Regions from separate parts of the Pseudomonas sp. S3_B08 genome, predicted to be linked through region 1. Evidence: predicted binding sites of a transcription regulator. Region 1 holds the regulator's gene; each other region holds the start of a gene.
The links. Region 1 encodes FliA, which starts transcription of late flagellar genes. Its sites were predicted from a motif close to CTAAAGTTTNNNNNNNNNNNGCCGNTAA; they were not measured.

Region 1 (6,494 bases):
CTACAGGTCTAAAAACCCAAAAAACCCGAATTCCGAAACTCTAGAATCCAAGGCTGGATAACAAATCGTCCACATCGTCCTGACCGGACACAACGTCTTCTCGTTTATCGGCATGAATCTGCGGACCTTCACCCTGCGAGAGATGTTTTTGTGGATCTTTTTCAGCAAGCATTGCGGCGCGGTCATGTTCGATGCCCGCAAAGCGGTCGACCTGACTGGCCATGAGCACGAGTTTGAGCAGATTGCTTTCGACTTCGGTGACCAGTTGGGTCACACGCTTGATCACTTGACCTGTGAGGTCCTGGTAATCCTGAGCCAGCAGGATGTCGTTGAGGTTGCTCGACACCGCACGGTTGTCCGTGCTGCTGCGTGACAGAAAACCGTCGACCCGGCGCGCCAGTTCACGGAACTCTTCAGCCCCGACCTCGCGACGCATGAAGCGGCCCCAATCGGCGCTCAACGTCTGCGCTTCATCAGCCAGACTGTTGACCACCGGGGTGGCGCTTTCCACCAGATCCATGGTGCGGTTGGCCGCGGCTTCCGTCAGCTTGACCACATAGCCCAGGCGTTCGGTGGCGTCGGTGATTTGCGACACTTCCTCGGCCTGCGGCATGTGCGGATCGATCTGGAAATTGACGATCGCACTGTGCAGTTCACGTGTGAGCTTGCCCACTTCCTGATACAGGCCGCGGTCACGGGTCTGATTGAGCTCATGGATCAGTTGCACCGCGTCGCCGAACTTGCCTTTTTCAAGGCTCTCGACCAGTTCGACCGCGTGTTTTTTCAGGGTCGATTCGAAATCGCCCTGTGATGATTCGTTATGCTCCATAGCTCCCCCGCGCATTCATCAGCCGATGCGTTCGAAAATCTTCTCGATTTTGTCTTTCAACGCCTGAGCCGTGAAAGGTTTGACTACGTAACCGTTCACACCGGCCTGAGCGGCCTCGATGATCTGCTCGCGCTTGGCTTCAGCAGTCACCATCAACACCGGGAGGTGCTTGAGTTTTTCATCGGCGCGCACGTGACGCAGCAGGTCGATACCGGTCATGCCCGGCATGTTCCAGTCCGTTACCAGAAAGTCGATGCTGCCGCTGTTGAGCACCGGAATGGCAGTGGTGCCATCGTCGGCCTCGACGGTGTTGGTGAACCCAAGATCGCGCAGCAGGTTCTTGATGATCCGCCGCATCGTTGAGAAGTCATCAACGATGAGGATTTTCATGTCTTTGTTCAATTCGACCTCCAAGCAGTCTTAAACGCGCCCAGCACCTGGACGCGCCACTTCAATCAATCGGCGCAGCACTTAAAGTTTGTCTGGAGCACAACGGATCGAGACCGGCGCCGTTCATCACCGCACCAGCCTCGTTTCGCAGTGTCCCCACACTGCCTTCAGCGCGCTCGCCACTCCCCCAAACGCCCCCGCAGACGGGCCGCGCACTGGCTGTGTAACTGGCTGACCCGCGATTCACTGACGCCAAGGACTTCACCGATTTCCTTGAGGTTCAGCTCTTCGTCGTAGTACAGCGCCAACACCAGTCGCTCACGCTCCGGCAAATTGGCAATCGCGTCCGCCAGCGCCGCCTGAAAGCGTTCATCTTCCAGATCGCGTGACGGCTCCATATGAGCACTGGCGCCATCCTCGTGCAGCCCTTCGTGTTCGCCGTCCTGCAACAGGTCGTCGAAACTGAACAGGCGACTGCCCAAGGTGTCATTCAGAATCCCGTAGTAATCGTCGAGACTCAATTGGAGTTCGGCCGCAACCTCGTGATCTTTAGCGTCACGGCCGGTTTTAGCTTCAATCGAGCGAATCGCGTCGCTGACCATCCTGGTATTACGGTGAACCGAGCGTGGCGCCCAATCCCCTTTGCGCACTTCATCGAGCATCGCGCCGCGGATTCGAATGCCCGCGTACGTTTCGAAACTGGCGCCTTTGCTGGCGTCGTATTTGGTCGAGACTTCCAGCAAACCGATCATCCCGGCCTGGATCAGGTCTTCGACCTGCACGCTGGCCGGCAGGCGCGCCAGCAAGTGATAGGCAATGCGCTTGACCAGTGGCGCGTAACGCTCGATCAATTCGTATTGCGCGTCACGCGCCGACTTTTTGTAAAGATTCATGCCACTGGCGGTCATATCACAGGCCCTGCGGTTTGCTGCACGAGACGCTCGACGAAAAATTCCAGATGCCCGCGCGGGTTGGCGGGCAGCGGCCAGGTATCGACCTTCTGGGCGATGGCTTTGAAGGCCAGTGCGCACTTGGAACGGGGAAAGGCTTCGTAGACGGCGCGCTGCTTCTGCACTGCCTTGCGCACGCTTTCGTCGTATGGCACGGCGCCGACGTATTGTAGGGCGACGTCGAGGAAGCGATCCGTGACCTTGGTCAACTTGGCGAACAGGTTGCGCCCTTCTTGCGGGCTCTGCGCCATGTTGGCCAGCACGCGGAAGCGGTTCATGCCGTAGTCGCGGTTGAGCAACTTGATCAGCGCGTAAGCGTCGGTGATCGAAGTCGGCTCGTCGCAGACCACCAGCAACACCTCTTGCGCGGCACGAACGAAACTGACTACCGAGTCACCAATACCCGCAGCGGTGTCGATCACCAGCACGTCGAGATTGTCGCCGATGTCGCTGAACGCCTGGATCAGGCCGGCATGTTGCGCCGGGCTCAGGTGCACCATGCTCTGCGTGCCGGAGGCCGCCGGCACGATGCGAATCCCGCCCGGGCCTTGCAACAGCACGTCGCGCAGTTCGCAACGGCCTTCGATAACGTCGGCCAGTGTGCGCTTGGGTGTCAGCCCCAGCAGAACGTCGACGTTCGCCAGGCCCAGGTCGGCGTCCAGCAGCATGACCCGACGGCCAAGCTCTGCCAGCGCCAGCGACAAGTTCACTGACACGTTAGTCTTGCCGACGCCACCTTTGCCGCCGGTCACCGCGATCACCTGTACGGGATGCATGCTGCCCATGTTATTTCTTTACCTTGTCTTGCATAGACGGAGGCCACATTACTGGCTGCGCGTTCCTGATCGGAACAATGCGTGGCAGACCATCGATGTAGGTACAAAAACTGTTCATGATTACCTCAGCCAACCTGCTTGGTCGGGCTGTGATAGATATCAGCGAACATGTCAGCCATGGCTTCTTCGCTGGGTTCTTCCTGCATTTGCACGCTGACGGCGCGGCTGACCAATTGATGACGACGCGGCAGATGCAGATCATCCGGAATCCGTGGGCCATCGGTCAGGTACGCGACCGGCAATTCATGACTGATCGCCAGGCTCAACACTTCGCCGAGACTGGCCGTTTCATCCAGTTTAGTCAGGATGCAGCCGGCCAGCCCGCAACGCTTGTAACTGTGATAAGCGGCGGTTAGAACCTGTTTCTGGCTGGTGGTTGCCAGGACCAGATAATTTTTTGAGCGAATGCCACGCCCGGCCAGGCTCTCAAGCTGCATGCGCAACGCCGGATCACTGGCTTGCAGCCCGGCAGTATCGATCAAAACCACGCGTTTGCGTAGCAGTGGATCCAATGCCTGCACCAGCGATTGACCCGGATCGACGTGCGTTACCGGCACGTTGAGGATGCGCCCGAGGGTTTTCAATTGTTCCTGCGCGCCGATGCGGAAGCTGTCCATGCTCACCAGTGCAACGTTCTGCGCGCCGTACTTGAGCACATAACGCGCGGCGAGCTTGGCCAGCGTGGTGGTCTTGCCCATGCCGGCGGGGCCGACCATGGCAATCACACCGCCCTCTTCCAGCGGCTCGACTTCCGGCACGGCAATCATCCGCGCCAGGTGCGCGAGCAGCATGCGCCAGGCCTGACGGGGTTCTTCGATATCGGTGATCATCGCCAACAGATCGCGCGACAGCGGGCCGGACAGGCCGATGCGCTGCAGACGGCGATACAGATTGGCCTGGGCCGGACGGCTGCCTTGCAGCTGATTCCAGGCCAGGGTGCCGAGCTGCACTTCCATCAGCTCGCGCAGGCTGTTCAATTCAAAACGCATCGAATCCAGTGCACGCGGATCGACACCCGCCGAGGCCTGCGCAGGCGCTGCGGCCGGGCGCGTCGGCGCGGCGTAGGTCGGCTCGCTCAACGGTTCGGCAGCAGTCAGCGGCAGGCCTGCGGTCAACGGCAGCCCGGCGAACAACTGCTGATTGGTGTTGCCGTCGGCTTCGCCACGCAGGCTCAGCTCGGCCTGGGCGGTGACGATGCGCGACTGGGTCTTGCGCAGCTCGTCTTCGAGTTCCATGTTCGGAACCCGTGGCGCCAGCGCCGACAATTTGTAATCCAGAGCCGCCGTCAACTCGACGCCGCCGGCGATGCGGCGGTTGCCGATGATGGCGGCATCAGCGCCCAGTTCATCGCGAACCAGCTTCATGGCCTGACGCATATCGGCGGCGAAAAAACGCTTAACTTGCATAAACCACTACCTCAGCCGTTGGGCCCTACTGTCGCAACGATGGTCACTTGCTTGTTGTCCGGTACTTCCTGGTAGGCCAGTACATGCAGCCCTGGCACTGCGAGGCGGCCGAAACGCGAGAGCATCGCGCGAATCGGGCCTGCTACCAGCAGGATCACCGGTTGGCCTTGCATTTCCTGACGCTGGGCCGCTTCGATCAACGAACGTTGCAGCTTCTCGGCCATGCTCGGCTCCAGCAGAACGCCCTCTTCCGAGCCTTGTCCTGCCTTCTGCAGACTATTGAGCAATATCTGTTCCAACCTTGGTTCCAATGTGATTACAGGCAGCTCGGACTCAGTGCCTACAATGCTTTGGACGATTGCACGGGATACGCCGACCCGCACAGCGGCGACCAGCGCGGCGGTATCTTGACTCTTGGCAGCGTTGTTCGCGATCGCTTCGGCGATGCTGCGAATGTCGCGCACCGGCACGTGCTCGGCGAGCAGCGCTTGCAGGACCTTGAGCAACTGCGACAGCGAAACCACGCCCGGCACCAGCTCTTCCGCCAGTTTCGGCGAGCTCTTGGCCAGCAATTGCATGAGTTGCTGCACTTCCTCGTGGCCAATCAGCTCACTGGAGTGCTTGTACAGAATCTGGTTCAAGTGGGTGGCGACCACGGTGCTCGCATCGACCACGGTGTAGCCGAGCGATTGCGCCTGGGCGCGCTGGCTGATTTCGATCCACACCGCCTCCAGGCCGAAAGCCGGATCTTTGGCGTTGATACCGTTGAGCGAGCCGTAGACCTGACCCGGGTTGATCGCCAGTTCGCGATCCGGGTAGATCTCGGCCTCGGCGAGAATCACGCCCATCAGCGTCAGCCGATACGCGCTCGGCGCCAGATCGAGGTTGTCGCGGATATGCACGGTCGGCATCAGAAAGCCCAGATCCTGCGAGAGCTTCTTGCGCACACCCTTGATCCGCGCGAGCAATTGCCCACCCTGATTGCGGTCCACCAGCGGAATCAGGCGATAGCCGACTTCCAGGCCGATCATGTCGATCGGCGTCACGTCGTCCCAGCCCAGTTCTTTGGTTTCCATGGCGCGGGCCGGCGACGGCAGCAGTTCCTGCTGACGCTTGACCTCTTCCAGCGCCACGACCTTGGCGACGTTCTGCTTCTTCCAGAACAGGTAAGCGCCGCCTGCGGCCAGCGCGGCCATGCTCAGGAAGGAGAAGTGCGGCATGCCCGGCACCAGCCCCATCACCGCCATCAAACCAGCGGCCACCGCCAGTGCTTTCGGCGAGGCGAACATCTGGCGGTTGATCTGCTTGCCCATGTCTTCCGAGCCGGACGCACGGGTCACCATGATCGCCGCTGCTGTAGATAACAACAGTGATGGCAATTGCGCCACTAAACCGTCACCGATGGTCAGCAAGGCGTAAACCTTGCCCGCATCGCCGAAGCTCATGCCGTGCTGGAAGATACCCACGGCCATGCCGCCGATGAGGTTGATGAACAGAATCAGCAGGCCGGCGATGGCGTCACCACGGACGAACTTGCTGGCACCGTCCATCGAACCGTAGAACTCCGCCTCCTGGGCGACTTCCTGACGGCGCGACTTGGCTTGATTCTGGTCGATCAGGCCGGCGTTGAGGTCGGCGTCGATCGCCATTTGTTTGCCGGGCATCGCATCGAGGGTGAAGCGCGCGCTCACCTCGGAAATCCGCCCGGCACCCTTGGTCACCACGACGAAGTTGATGATCATGAGGATCGCGAAGACCACGATACCGACCACGTAGTTACCGCCAATCACCACCTCACCGAACGCCTGAATCACCTTACCGGCAGCGGCGTGGCCGTCCTGACCGTGGAGCATGACCACTCGCGTCGAGGCCACGTTCAGCGCCAGTCGCAGCAGCGTCGCCACCAGCAGAATCGTCGGGAACACGGCGAAATCCAGCGGCCGCAGCGCATACACGCAGACCAGCAGGACGACGATGGACAGGGCAATGTTGAAGGTAAAGAAGACGTCGAGCAGGAACGGCGGTACCGGCAACATCATCATCGCCAGCATGACCAGCAGCAACAACGGCACGCCCAGATTGC
Region 2 (6,494 bases), 1.4 Mb from region 1:
CACCTGCTGGCCGTCGACCGCGAGGCTGCGCGCATCGCTGGAGTGCTGCGAGGCGAGGGCGGCGTTCTGGGCGATTTCCTGAGCGGCGGCGCCGAGCTGATTGATCGCGGCGGCGACGCTGTTGGTGCGGCTGGCCTGCTGGTCGGAGTTGTACATCGACGAGTTCGAGGCAGCGACCACACGCAGGGCGACTTCGTTGACCTGGCCGGTGGCCGAGGACACTTCGCGGATCGACGTATGAATGCGTTCGACGAAGCGGTTGAACGACGTACCCAATGCGCCGAATTCATCGTTGCCGTGAATCACCAGACGTTTGGTCAGATCGCCTTCGCCTTCAGCGATGTCATGCATCGCACGGCCCATGGTCAGCAGCGGTTGCATCAGCACGCGAATCAGCATGCCGAGCAGGCCGATGATGATCAACACGGCGATGACCATGGCGATCAGTGCCGAGGTGCGGAATTCGCTGAGCATCGAGAACGCGGTGTCTTTGTCGAGCACCAGCGCCACGTACCAGTCAGCCGACGGCACGCCGTTGACGTGGGTGAAGGAAATCAACTGGGTCTTGCCGTCGAACTCGACTTCTTTCAGGCCCGGGCTGACTTTGGGCGCACCGTTCGGATAAGCCTCGGCCAGTGTTTTGAGCACCAGCTTGCTGTCCGGATGAATCAGGATTTTCCCTTCGGCGCTGACAATGAATGCATGACCGTGGCCGCCGAAGTTCAGCGAGTTGATGATCGCGCTGACGCTGGTCAGATCGATGTCGGCACCGGCGACGCCGAGCATTTGGCCCTGACGCTGCACCGGGGTGGCGACGGTGATGACCAGTTTGCCCGACGAAGCGGCTATGTACGGTTCGGTGACGATGGTCTGTTGTGCGCTGTTGGCCGCTTTGTACCAGCCGCGCGCGCGTGGATCGTAGTCCGGCGCACGGTTGCCGGCCGGCACCGAGAACATCACGCCGTCAGCGCCACCGAAATAGCTGAGCTGGAAATTGCCGGTGTAGGCGGGCAGGTCGATGATGCGCTTGAGGCTGGCGGGCGCGTTGCCGTCGACGGCGACTTGCTGCGACAGCGATTGCAGCAGTTGAATGCGACTTTCCAGCCAGGTCTGGATGTTGCTGGTGGTCAGGCTGCCCAGTTCCTGCATGGTCGCTTCGGTGCTGCTGCTCAATGCCTGACGCTGGCGATAGTCGTTGAAGAGGATGAAACAGGCGAACGCAACGGCCACCACAAGGGCAGCAGCCAGCAAAATCTTGTGGCTGAATTTCATGTTTCTGGTCATCGAATGAACTACCGCGAAGGGGCTGGTCAGGAAAGGGCGGCAATTTGCCATATTCGGCAGCGTTGCGCTGCTCTTATTTCGACCGCGCCGCGCCAAAGATTAGGCGCTTGTGGGGAAAGTCGACGAAATGCTCGACGGCTTCACAAAGTTTTTGATTTACCGACAAAAGCCGGACGGGCGGGCTGATAAATAGGCGTTCGGTCACGGAACCAGATGACACTTTTCTCTTCTAAGCTTCTGGTTGGCACCATGCCATCCCCCCTCGTTCCAGGAGTTTCACCATGTCGCTGCGATCTATCGCCCTGCTGTCGTTTTGCGTGCTGTTGGCCGCATGCAGCAAGGTCAATCAGGAAAACTACTCCAAGCTCTCGGCCGGCATGGCCAAGTCCGAAGTGGAAACCCTTCTCGGCAAGCCCACCGATTGCTCGGGCGCGCTCGGTATGTCCAGCTGCACCTGGGGCGACAAGAACAGCTTTATCAGCGTGCAATACGCCGGTGACAAAGTGCTGATGTTTTCCGGCCAAGGCCTGAAGTAAACCGGGGCTTCGCGCCCACGGAGAAAAAAATGAAGCGGTTATTGCTGATCCTTTTTGCTGGCCTGGTACTGGCTGGCTGCGCCACTTCCGGCGTCGACCCGTTGGCGCCCAAGACCGTCAACAGCGTCAATCTCAAGCGTTATCAGGGCACCTGGTATGAACTGGCACGCTTGCCGATGTACTTCCAGCGCCACTGCGCGCAATCCGAAGCCCATTACACCCTCAAGCCTGACGGTAATGTCGGCGTGCTCAACCGTTGCCTGACTCCGGAGTGGCAGTGGGAAGAAGCCAAGGGCACGGCTTATCCACAAGTGCCGGGCAAGACCGACAAGCTCTGGGTCGAATTCGATAACTGGTTCTCGCGCCTGGTGCCGGGTGTGGCGAAGGGCGAGTACTGGGTGTTGTATGTCAGCGACGATTACAAGACCGCCATCGTCGGCGATCCGAGTCGCAAGTACTTGTGGCTGCTGTCACGCACACCGACCGTCAACGGTGTAGTGCGTGAAGAATTGCTGAGCAAGGCGCGTCAGCAGGGTTACGACACCACGCGCCTGATCTGGCGGGCGTCGGATCGGCAGATGGCCAAGACATCCAATTAAGCCGCTATACAAATCAAATGTGGGGGCGAGCCTGCTCGCGAAGAGGGTGTATCAGTCGATATGAATGTTGACTGATACAGCGCTTTCGCGAGCAGGCTCGCTCCCACAGTTTGGTTTTGGGTCAGCCCAAGAGATCACGCAGGACCTGGGTGAAAGCTCGGGCGCTTTGCTCTTCGCCGGCATGCCGTCCATCGCGCACCACCCACTGACCATTGACCAGCACATCGCGCACTTGGCGATCGCCGCCGGCGAACAACCAGCGATTGAGAATCCCGTCTCCCGCAGCCGTCGCCAGATACGGATCGCTGCCATCCAGGACAATCCAGTCCGCGCGCTTGCCCACTTCCAGCGCGCCGATCGGCTGCCCCAGTGCCTGTGCACCGCCGTCCAGCGCCGCGTCATACAGGGTGCGACCGACCATCGGCTGCTGCGCGCCATACAAGCGATTGCGCCGCTGGTCACGCAGACGCTGGCCATATTCCAGCCAGCGCAATTCTTCCACCACGCTCAGCGACACATGGCTGTCGGAGCCAATGCCCATGCGCCCGCCCTGGGCAAGAAAATCCACCGCCGGGAAAATTCCGTCACCCAGATTCGCTTCAGTGGTCAGGCACAGCCCGGCGATCGCGCGACTGTTGGCCATCAGCGTGACTTCTTGCGGATTGGCGTGGGTTGCGTGGACCAGACACCAGCGCTGATCGACTTCAGTGTTCTCGTACAGCCATTGCAGCGGACGACGACCGCTCCAGCTCAGGCAATCGTCGACTTCCTTTTGCTGTTCGGCGATGTGTATGTGCACCGGGCATTGTTTGTCACTGACCGCCAACACTTCGCTGATTTGTTGTGGCGTCACCGCCCGCAGCGAGTGGAAACACAGGCCCAGCGATTGCGCCTTTTGCTGCGCCAGTAATGGCTGCAACCGCGCTTGCAGATTCAGATAGTTTTCAGTGCTGTTGATAAAGCGACGCTGGCCATCGTTTGGCGTCTGCCCGCCGAATCCGGAATGACTGTAGAGCACTGGCAGCAGGGTCAGACCGATGCCGCTTTCGCTGGCGGCCTGGCTGATACGCAAAGCCAGTTCGGCAGGATCGGCATACGGCTGGCCGTTGCTGTCGTGGTGCACGTAGTGAAATTCGGCGACCGAGGTGTAACCGGCCTTGAGCATTTCGATGTACAGCTGACGGGCGATGATGCCGAGCTGATCCGGGTTGATTTTTCCGACGAGGCGATACATCAGATCGCGCCAGGTCCAGAAACTGTCGTTGGGGTTGCCGGCCACTTCGGCCAGTCCAGCCATGGCACGCTGGAAGGCGTGGGAGTGCAGATTGGGCATCCCCGGCAGCAACGGCCCGCGCAGCCGCTCGGCTTCGTCTGCGCTGGAATCGGCCTGGATTCGGGTCAGCAGGCCATCGGCGCTGACCTCGAGACGTACATTGTTGGCCCATCCGTTAGGCAGCAGTGCGCGTTCGGCAAAGAAGGCGGACATCGTTCGGCACCCCATCGTGTGTTATTTGTATATACATATACAGACGTTTGCCTGCCCGGTAAACTCCGGCAAGCTAGTCACTTTCATCCAATGAACAGGGATCAACCGTGCCGACTCCGCCTCCAGTTTCTCCGTTGGCCGCGAACATGGGCGACAGTCCGGCGCCTTTGTACGCCCGCGTCAAACAGATGATCACCCAGCAGATCGACAGCGGTAACTGGCCGCCGCACTACCGCGTGCCGTCCGAAAGCGAGCTGGTCAGCCAGCTCGGCTTCAGCCGCATGACCATCAACCGCGCCCTGCGCGAGATGACCGCCGACGGCCTGCTGGTGCGCATGCAAGGCGTGGGCACGTTTGTCGCCGAACCGAAGAGCCAGTCCGCGCTGTTCGAAGTGCACAACATTGCCGACGAAATCGCCTCGCGCGGGCATCGCCACACCTGTCAGGTCATCACCCTCGAAGAAGAGGCCGCCGGTTCCGAGCGCGCGCTGGCGCTGGACATGCGCGAAGGCCAGAAAGTCTTCCACTCACTGATCGTGCATTACGAAAATGACGTCCCGGTGCAAATCGAAGACCGTTTCGTCAACGCCCTGGTCGCGCCGGAATACCTCAAGCAGGACTTCACCCTGCAAACGCCCTATGCCTATCTCAATCAGGTCGCGCCGCTGACCGAGGGCGAGCACGTGGTCGAAGCCATCCTTGCCGAGCCGTCGGAGTGCAAGTTGCTGCAGATCGAAAAGGGTGAACCGTGCCTGCTGATTCGTCGGCGTACGTGGTCGGGGCGTCAACCGGTGACGGCGGCACGTTTGATCCACCCCGGTTCCCGCCATCGTCTGGAAGGGCGCTTTCATAAATGAATTATCAAGTGAAGGTTCTACGCGCCGAAGGCTACCCGCGCATGCCGTGGAAAAACGGCGGCGGCAGCACCGAGGAAATCACCCGTGATGCCGGCGCTGGCCTGGACGGTTTCGGCTGGCGCCTGTCAATTGCCGACATCACCGAATCGGGCGGTTTCTCGACATTCGCCGGTTACCAGCGAGTGATCACCGTGTTGCAGGGCGACGGCATGACCCTGTGCGTCGACGGTGATGCTACCCGCCCACTGTTACCGCTGGACCCGTTTGCTTTCAGCGGCGAAAGTCAGGTGTCCTGCACCTTGCTCGGCGGTGCGATTCGCGACTTCAATCTGATCTACGCGCCGCAACGTTACAGCGCGCGATTGCAGTGGCTGGACGGTGAGCAGCGGTTTTTCAGCTCGGCATCGACGCTGCTGGTGTTCAGTGTCAGTGAGCGGATGGACGTGAGTGTTGGCGACGGCGTTTCGCAGCTCGGTCGGCATGATTGCCTGCAGCTGGACGGCAACAGTGGGCTGGTCGAAGTCTCTACCAACGCCGCATGCTGCGTGATCGAACTCCTCCACAACTGAACACACCCCTGTGGCGAGGGGATTTATCCCCGCTGGGTCGCGAAGCGGCCCCATTCCTGATTTAAAAAAGCGGTCTGCTGCGCAGCCCAGCGGGGATAAATCTCCTCGCCACAAAAGCCATCCCCACTCTTGTTTCCCTTCCGCGCACCAACTTGTTACCGAACGCCCCAGCGTGGCGCAAAACCACGCTGTCGTAGCCAATCCCAACCTCCCCAAAATAACTGCGAAGAAAATTTCATTCACGCCAGAACCCTCGATTCAGGCGCTCTCCAGCCCTACCCCTGATTTTTCCTGAACACTCCTCCAGCAAGTTGGCCGCTTGATTGCATATGCTTGTATGTACAAGTAAAGACGTATGCGTATGAGTCGTCCGAGACTCTCCGCAGCGTCCACTGATTCGCTTGTCGCGCAGCACAGCGCGCAGGCTGCTGCCCACTGCCAGGGTTGGTTTGAATTGATCGCTGAGGAGTCTTTTTCGTGACTGACAATACCCAGAACAGCAACAAGTTTCGTGACGTGCAGATTCGCGCCGCACGCGGTAACACGCTGACCGCCAAGAGCTGGCTGACCGAAGCGCCGCTGCGCATGTTGATGAACAATCTCGACCCGGAAGTCGCCGAGAACCCGAAAGAGCTGGTGGTCTATGGTGGCATCGGCCGCGCTGCGCGGAACTGGGAGTGCTACGACAAGATCGTTGAAAGCCTGACTAATCTGAACGACGACGAAACCCTGCTGGTGCAATCGGGCAAGCCGGTCGGCGTATTCAAGACTCATAGCAACGCGCCGCGCGTGCTGATCGCCAACTCCAACCTGGTGCCGCACTGGGCGAGCTGGGAACACTTCAACGAACTCGACGCCAAAGGCCTGGCCATGTACGGCCAGATGACCGCCGGCAGCTGGATCTACATCGGCAGCCAGGGCATCGTTCAGGGCACCTATGAAACCTTCGTCGAAGCCGGGCGCCAGCATTACAACGCTGACCTCAAGGGCCGCTGGGTGCTCACCGCCGGCCTCGGTGGCATGGGCGGCGCGCAACCGCTGGCCGCCACCCTGGCCGGCGCCTGCTCGCTGAACATCGAATGCCAGCAGGTCAGCATCGATTTCCGCCTGAAGAGCCGTTACGTCGATGAGCAAGCCAAAGACCTCGACGACGCTTTAGCGCG
Region 3 (6,494 bases), 2.8 Mb from region 1:
AAGGCAAGCGACCGTGTTGTCGATGCGCCAGCTCCAGCGCCCGCAATACCCCGGGCGTACCGACCGAGCGCCCGCCGATCTGCGCTTGCGTAAAGGCCATCGGTTTACCGTCAGCCTTCAGGAACAGCTTCTCGGTGGCCCCGGCCGGCGCCGTTTCGCGGCCGTCATAGGTGCGCACCTGCTTGCCATCCCACAACACAATCATCGCCCCGCCACCGATCCCGGAAGACTGCGGCTCAACCAGCGTCAACACCGCCTGCATCGCAATCGCCGCATCAATCGCCGAACCACCCTGACGCAACATCTCCCGCCCGGCTTCGGCCGCGAGTGGATTGGCAGCAGCGGCCATGTGTTTATTGGCGTGACGGGTTTGCAGATCAGTGCGGTAACCGGAAGCGGCTTCCGGTGCCAGCGGCAACGAAGAAGAGGGCGGGGCGTTGCATGCGGTGAGGGTCAGAGCGCTGACAAACAGTGTCAGGGCTGGCAGGCGAAAGCGCTTCAAGGGCTGGGCTGGAAACACGCGGGCTCTCCGTCCGTGGGGTAAAAGTCTTCGGGGACTTTATCGAGCGGGCCGGCGGGGTGCAAACCGCGTGGGAATTACAGCCCTTCCGATCAGCTGCCGCGCCAATCGATTGGCCGAAAACGATGCCCTTGTGGGAGCGAGCCTGCTCGCGAAAGCGGTAGCTCGGGTGGTGCGATCTTCTTGAGAGTGATGCAGGGTTAGTGAGTCAGAAACTCATTGCTTGAAGCCCGGCAGACCATGGGTAGAGCGCCACTTTTTCACGATTTCGGTAATGCTCTCGGCTGTTTGTTGTTTCATATCCTCGGGCCAATAGATAAGGTCAGTGCCCGCTGGGTGCTCACACAGACGTACAAATTCAAACAACAGCGGATCGAGAATCTCGTCTGGGCTTGTGTTGGCTGCAAGAACAGATTGCACAAATTTCAAGAATTCTGCTTCGGTGTAGTCGGATATGTTAGTCATAACGTTCTCAAGTTGAAGTTCCACAGTTCAAATGAAACGGGCGGCAGGATTCATGTCTTGAACCCAGGTAGTCGATTCGCTTCGCGCCATGCCATGACTGTACGAGCTATTCCGGCAGATGTTGTATCTGCTCCGGGCTCGGGGTAGTAGATCAGATCCATCCCGCTCGGATGTCCTACTATCTTGTTGAAGTGCATAATCAATGCATCTGCACGGAGATCTGTCGGCGCTATATCCTCCTTTCTTATTTCATCTATGAGATCAATGAAATCCTGCTCGGTATAGTCGGAAAAGCTGCTTTTGATGAATGGGTCGCTCATGCTATGCCCTTATTTACGGTGTACGTCGACATGGTTTTTGGGTGTGTAGACCCTTAGGTTATCTACGTTGTAGATATCACCACCTTCGGATATCGGTTCCACATGATGAATCTCATGAGAGATCCTTTTCCCTGCTGCATCACCTAAGCGGGCGCGGGGCGCATTTCCGTTGCGCATACGTCGTAGATTATCTTCGCTGACCTGTTGTGCCACTGCGCTGTCTTTTGAGGCAACGGCCCAAAAAGCCCGCCTAAACGAATCAAAACTAGAATATTCGCTCCCTCTGAGTTTATCCGCGATGCTGGTCGGAATAGGGGCGCCACCCTGAGCTTGAGCATGGTCAAGCCAAATACCGCCCACATCCTCTCCCACCCCCGTAACGATCCCAGGCGTCTGCCTCGCCGGCCTTGAATAAACCACATACAACGACTTCAGCCCGGTGTCCGCCGGGAACACCAGAATACAATCCTCGGCCGTTACATCCTCGCCCGGCAGACCCTCAATCTGGCTATCGGTGTTGTCCGGGATCGGGTGGACGAGGATCGGGTCGAGTGCCTCACCGTGGTCGGGATAAACCAGCGGAGGCATCGATCCCAACGGCCCGCGTTGCGGCGTCCAGAGAATGGTGATGCCGTTGAGCTTGGCCTCCATGGCGGTCTTGTCGGCGTTCCACTTGACGTTCACCGTGCGTACGGCGTCGTCGCCAGAGGCGCCGGAATGGATGCCGTAAACCCGCAGAACACCTTCGGCATCACGACGAAACTGGAAGCGCACGCGCGTGGTGGCGCGGCTCATGCGGCGTAGTTCTTCGTCGGTGTGAAGCGTGCCGTCGGCCATTTTGCTCGGCAGCATTCCCAGCACGAACACGCTGGCCGGCCCGCCGGCGCCACGGATGGCCCAGTTCAGGCGCTGTTGCAAAATCCCGCCGCCGGCCAGACGCCCCAAAGCCAGGTCGGCACCTATCGCCGTCGCTACAGCGGTACTGGCGGAGGGCATGAGCATGGCGCCGGCGACCATGATCTTGCCGAAGTTGCTGGCTGGCTCCTTGGCAGTGCCAGCGTCCGTGCGACACCAGTTGTCCGGCGTGCAGGACTTGGCAAAGACCCTGTCTTCGCGTGGCTTGGGCGCAGGCCACTCATCCTTCTCGATGTACACCGGCTCCGGTGCTTTCGGTGGAAGCAAAGTAAACCAGGCCCTGCCACCGCTATACGGATTTAATAACCAGTCATCGTCGAGAAGGTATTTGTATTGAGGCATGCCAACTCCCTGTATGGCGCTGAGTCGAGCCAGGGGAGCTTGTCGGTATAGGAGCGATTCGGGGAGAGAGCGACAGGTGGCTGATGCTACGAAAGATCCGTTTCGTACCAGAGATCTACTTTTTTCTTACGGAGGCATCTGAATTGCATGCAGGGAGCGGGAGGAAAAGGACTTTTCTCGAGGCATAAAAAAACGGCCTACCTTTCGGTAAGCCGTTTTTAGTACTTGGTGGCTACACAGGGACTTGAACCCCGGACCCCAGCATTATGAATGCTATGCTCTAACCAACTGAGCTATGTAGCCAAGTGGCGCGCATTATTCCCCTGAAATGGCAAAGCGTCAAGCGTAAATCGAAAATATTTCTTCCTGTTTTCAACTGCTTATCCTCCAGCCCCGAAAATCGGGGCCGGGGAGGGCGTCAGCGCAGTTGGAATCTGGCGGTATTGGCGCTCAGGGCCTCGCTACCCTGGCTCAAGGTGTCCGCCGCTAGGTTTACGGCGCGTGCGCCTTCGAGCAAACGCACCGCCGCTTGATCGACCTGCTGGATATTGCCGCTGACTTCGTCGGCAGTGCTGGCCTGTTCTTCAACCGCTGTGGCGATTTGCGCCAGGGTGTCGGTGACACTCTGTACGGCGCTGGCGATTTCTCCCAGGCGTTCGCCGAGTCCGGTGACCGCTTCGGCATCCGATTGCGCCTGACCACAGGCGGCTTCCATCAGGCTCACCGCTTCGTTGACCGTGGCGCGCAGGCTGTCGACGGTGCCGGCGATCTGCGCGGTGGACGATTGCGTGCGTTGCGAGAGGCTGCGCACCTCGTCGGCGACCACGGCAAAGCCGCGACCCTGTTCGCCGGCGCGGGCGGCCTCGATGGCGGCGTTGAGCGCGAGCAGGTTGGTCTGCTCGGCGACGCCGCGAATGGTGTCCACGACCAGTTGAATCTGCTGGCCTTGCTCGCTGACCCGGCCGAGCGCGGCGGCGGTGTCGTTCAGGCGCTGATTGAGCTGCTGAATGCTCGCCGTGGTGCGTTGGCTGTCGCGGCTGCTGTCGGCGGCGATGCGCCGGGTTTGCTGGGCGCTGCCGGAGGCCTGTTCGCAACTCTGCGCGACGCCTTGCGAGGTGGCGGCCAATTGCGTGGCGGCAGCGGCGATCTGGCTGATCTGCAATTGCTGCGCTTCGACTTCGCTCAGGGCGCCGCTGGAGTGTTGGTTGAGGCTGCGTACCGCGTTGCTCAACTGCGAGGTCTCGTGGTCGACGCCAAGCATGCTGCTGCGCAATTGCACCACAGCGACGTTGAGCGCGGTGCTGATCGCTGCCAGCTCATCGCGCCCCACCACCGGCACTTGCAGGCTCAGGTTACCGTCGCGCAAGGCTTCGGCGAGCAAGGTGATGCCGCTGGCGCTACGGCGAATCGAGGCTTGCAGGCAGACAAACAGATACAACGCGGCCAACAGCAAGCAACCGAAGATAGCAGCGACAAGAATGAACTGGCGGATCGCCGAGCTGTAATACGCATCGAGCCGCTGATCCAGCGCGACCAGGGATTGCTGGCGCAGGGAAGCGAGGTCGGTGAGCAGCGCGTCGAGGCTGCGTTCGAAGTCCTCTGGCTTGAGGTTGATGCTGCCGCCAAACACACCGTCGTCGAGGACTTTCAGGCCGCTGTCGAGGTGTTTCAGGCTGTCGTGATACTGGCCGGCCCAGGCTTGCAGCTCGGCTGGCAGACGCGCCTCCAGCAGGCCGGCGGTTTTCACCAGTTGCTCTCGGGCGTCACCAATGCGGCTGCGCAGGTCGCGCAACTGCAGGCGGCTCTGCAGGGTGAACTGCCCGGAGACCACCGAAGCCTGGCCGACCGCGGCGAGACGGCCGACACGCTCGATCAGGTCCGGCGCGTGCTGCGTGGAAATCTGCGTCAGCAGGTAGGTTTCCAGCCACGGCGCGAGGGTCAGGCGATTGTCCATGACGATCTGCTCGCGCAAGGCTTGCAGCGCGCCCAGGGCATTGGTGAAGCGGTCATAACCGTCCGGCCACCAGCCGACACTGCTCAGGCTTTTCGAATCAAGGCCATTGAGTGCGGTTTGCAGCGCCTGAAAGCGTTCGAGGATTGCGCCGTCGGCGCCTTGCTGGTTCAGGGCATTGCCCAGCTCTGTGGTGGCTTGCAGCACTGCCGGTTGCACGCCGTCGAAGGCGGCCATGGCGGCGAGGGTGGCCGGTGTAGGCTGACGATTGGTCTCGGTGGCGCGCCAGCGGGCGGCGCGGTCGCGTTGAGCGGCGAGCAGGTTGTCCAGCGCATCCAGCGCGAGCAGCTGACGCACGCCGGCACGTTCGCCCGAGATCAGATTGAGCTTCTCGCGATAGTCATGGCCGATCATCAACAGGCTGCCGGCCAGCGGCAGAATGAACAGCAGAAACAACAATTGGAATTTACCTGCGAAGCCAAACCGCCCCAGCAATTTGATCCCCGGTGAAAGGAAAGCCTGCATGCCTCATGACTCCTCTGGACACCACGCACCATTGGCGTGCATCGCGAGCTGTTGGCTCACGACCCGTGCCCTCTAAAAGGCCTCGAAAGTTCACCCTCGCCCGCTCTGTAGGCCGGCTCTGTAGCGAAACTTCCCATTGTCGAGCGCCTTTGTAAGGCGATCGTGTTCAAGGGCAGAAGCAAGGCAAGATTCAGACCATGGCGTTGAGCTATCACCTTCGCCACCAGCGATCCCCTGTAGGAGCTGCCGAAGGCTGCGATCTTTTGACTTTGATGCTTAGAAGCAAGATCAAAAGATCGCAGCCTTCGGCAGCTCCTACGCGAGATAGGAATGTTGGTTAGTTAGCTGGCTAAGGGGATAGCGCTGGCGCACCGAAAAATGGCACATTGACGCACCTGCCTGCGGGCACCCATCTGCTGTCCGGAATTTTCCATGGCTATCAGCAACGTCCAGACCCCCGCTGCCTCGGCGACCGCTGCTCCGCAAAGCAGCCCCTTGGTGATGCGCATCATCGGCGCGGTGGCGCTGGCGCATCTGATCAATGACCTGATCCAGTCGGTGCTGCCGTCGATCTACCCGATGCTCAAGGCCAGCTATGGCCTGACGTTTACCCAGGTCGGCCTGATCACCTTGACCTTTCAGTTGACCGCGTCGCTGTTGCAGCCGTGGGTCGGGTATCACACTGATCGCCACCCCAAACCGTGGCTGTTACCGGCGGGCACGGTGTGTACCTTGATCGGCATTCTGATGATGTCGGTGGTCGGCAGCTTCCCATTGATTCTGCTGGCGGCGGCGCTGATTGGTATCGGCTCGTCGACCTTTCACCCGGAAGCCTCGCGTGTTGCGCGGCTGGCCTCGGGCGGCCGGTTTGGTCTGGCGCAATCGACCTTTCAGGTCGGCGGCAATGCCGGCTCCGCGTTCGGCCCATTGCTGGCGGCGGCGATCATCATTCCCTTCGGCCAGGGCAATGTGGCGTGGTTCGGTCTGTTCGCGGTGTTTGCGCTGTTCGTGCTGTACCGCATCAGCCGCTGGTACGCCAATCACCTGAACCTGTTCAAGCTCAAGGCCGGCCAGGCGGCGACGCACGGCTTGTCGAAGGGCAGGGTGACCAGTGCGCTGGTGGTGCTCGGGCTGCTGGTGTTCTCCAAGTATTTTTACATGGCCAGTTTCACCAGTTATTTCACCTTCTACCTGATCGAGAAGTTCGACCTGTCAGTGGCGAGTTCGCAATTGCACTTGTTCCTGTTTTTGGGCGCAGTGGCGGCTGGGACGTTCTTCGGCGGGCCTATCGGCGACAAGATCGGGCGCAAGGCAGTGATCTGGTTTTCCATCCTGGGGGTGGCGCCATTCACCCTGATCCTGCCGCATGTCGATCTGTTCTGGACCAGCATTCTCAGCGTGGTGATCGGCTTCATTCTGGCGTCGGCATTCTCGGCGATCGTGGTGTACGCGCAGG

Region 2: the regulator FliA is predicted to act here: its motif matches at 1,360-1,387, upstream of AB4N73_RS23495 (methyl-accepting chemotaxis protein).
Region 3: the regulator FliA is predicted to act here: its motif matches at 5,205-5,232, upstream of AB4N73_RS17075 (methyl-accepting chemotaxis protein).

Annotation. Positions count from the first base shown of each region.
Region 1 covers NZ_CP162750.1:581,004-587,497, reverse strand. The annotation lists gene AB4N73_RS02765 (protein phosphatase CheZ) at 41-829, opposite strand; gene AB4N73_RS02760 (chemotaxis response regulator CheY) at 848-1,219, opposite strand; gene fliA (RNA polymerase sigma factor FliA) at 1,387-2,127, opposite strand; gene fleN (flagellar synthesis regulator FleN) at 2,124-2,954, opposite strand; gene flhF (flagellar biosynthesis protein FlhF) at 3,071-4,411, opposite strand; gene flhA (flagellar biosynthesis protein FlhA) at 4,423-6,494, opposite strand, start outside.
Region 2 covers NZ_CP162750.1:5,191,119-5,197,612, forward strand. The annotation lists gene AB4N73_RS23495 (methyl-accepting chemotaxis protein) at 1-1,284, opposite strand, end outside; gene AB4N73_RS23500 (hypothetical protein) at 1,566-1,820, shown strand; gene AB4N73_RS23505 (lipocalin family protein) at 1,850-2,419, shown strand; gene AB4N73_RS23510 (formimidoylglutamate deiminase) at 2,541-3,905, opposite strand; gene hutC (histidine utilization repressor) at 4,052-4,762, shown strand; gene AB4N73_RS23520 (HutD/Ves family protein) at 4,759-5,331, shown strand; partial or broken gene hutU (urocanate hydratase) at 5,809-6,494, shown strand, end outside.
Region 3 covers NZ_CP162750.1:3,782,706-3,789,199, reverse strand. The annotation lists gene ggt (gamma-glutamyltransferase) at 1-520, opposite strand, end outside; gene AB4N73_RS17095 (bacteriocin immunity protein) at 737-985, opposite strand; gene AB4N73_RS17090 (bacteriocin immunity protein) at 1,036-1,305, opposite strand; gene AB4N73_RS17085 (S-type pyocin domain-containing protein) at 1,315-2,562, opposite strand; tRNA gene AB4N73_RS17080 (tRNA-Met) at 2,789-2,865, opposite strand; gene AB4N73_RS17075 (methyl-accepting chemotaxis protein) at 2,981-5,038, opposite strand; gene AB4N73_RS17070 (MFS transporter) at 5,471-6,494, shown strand, end outside.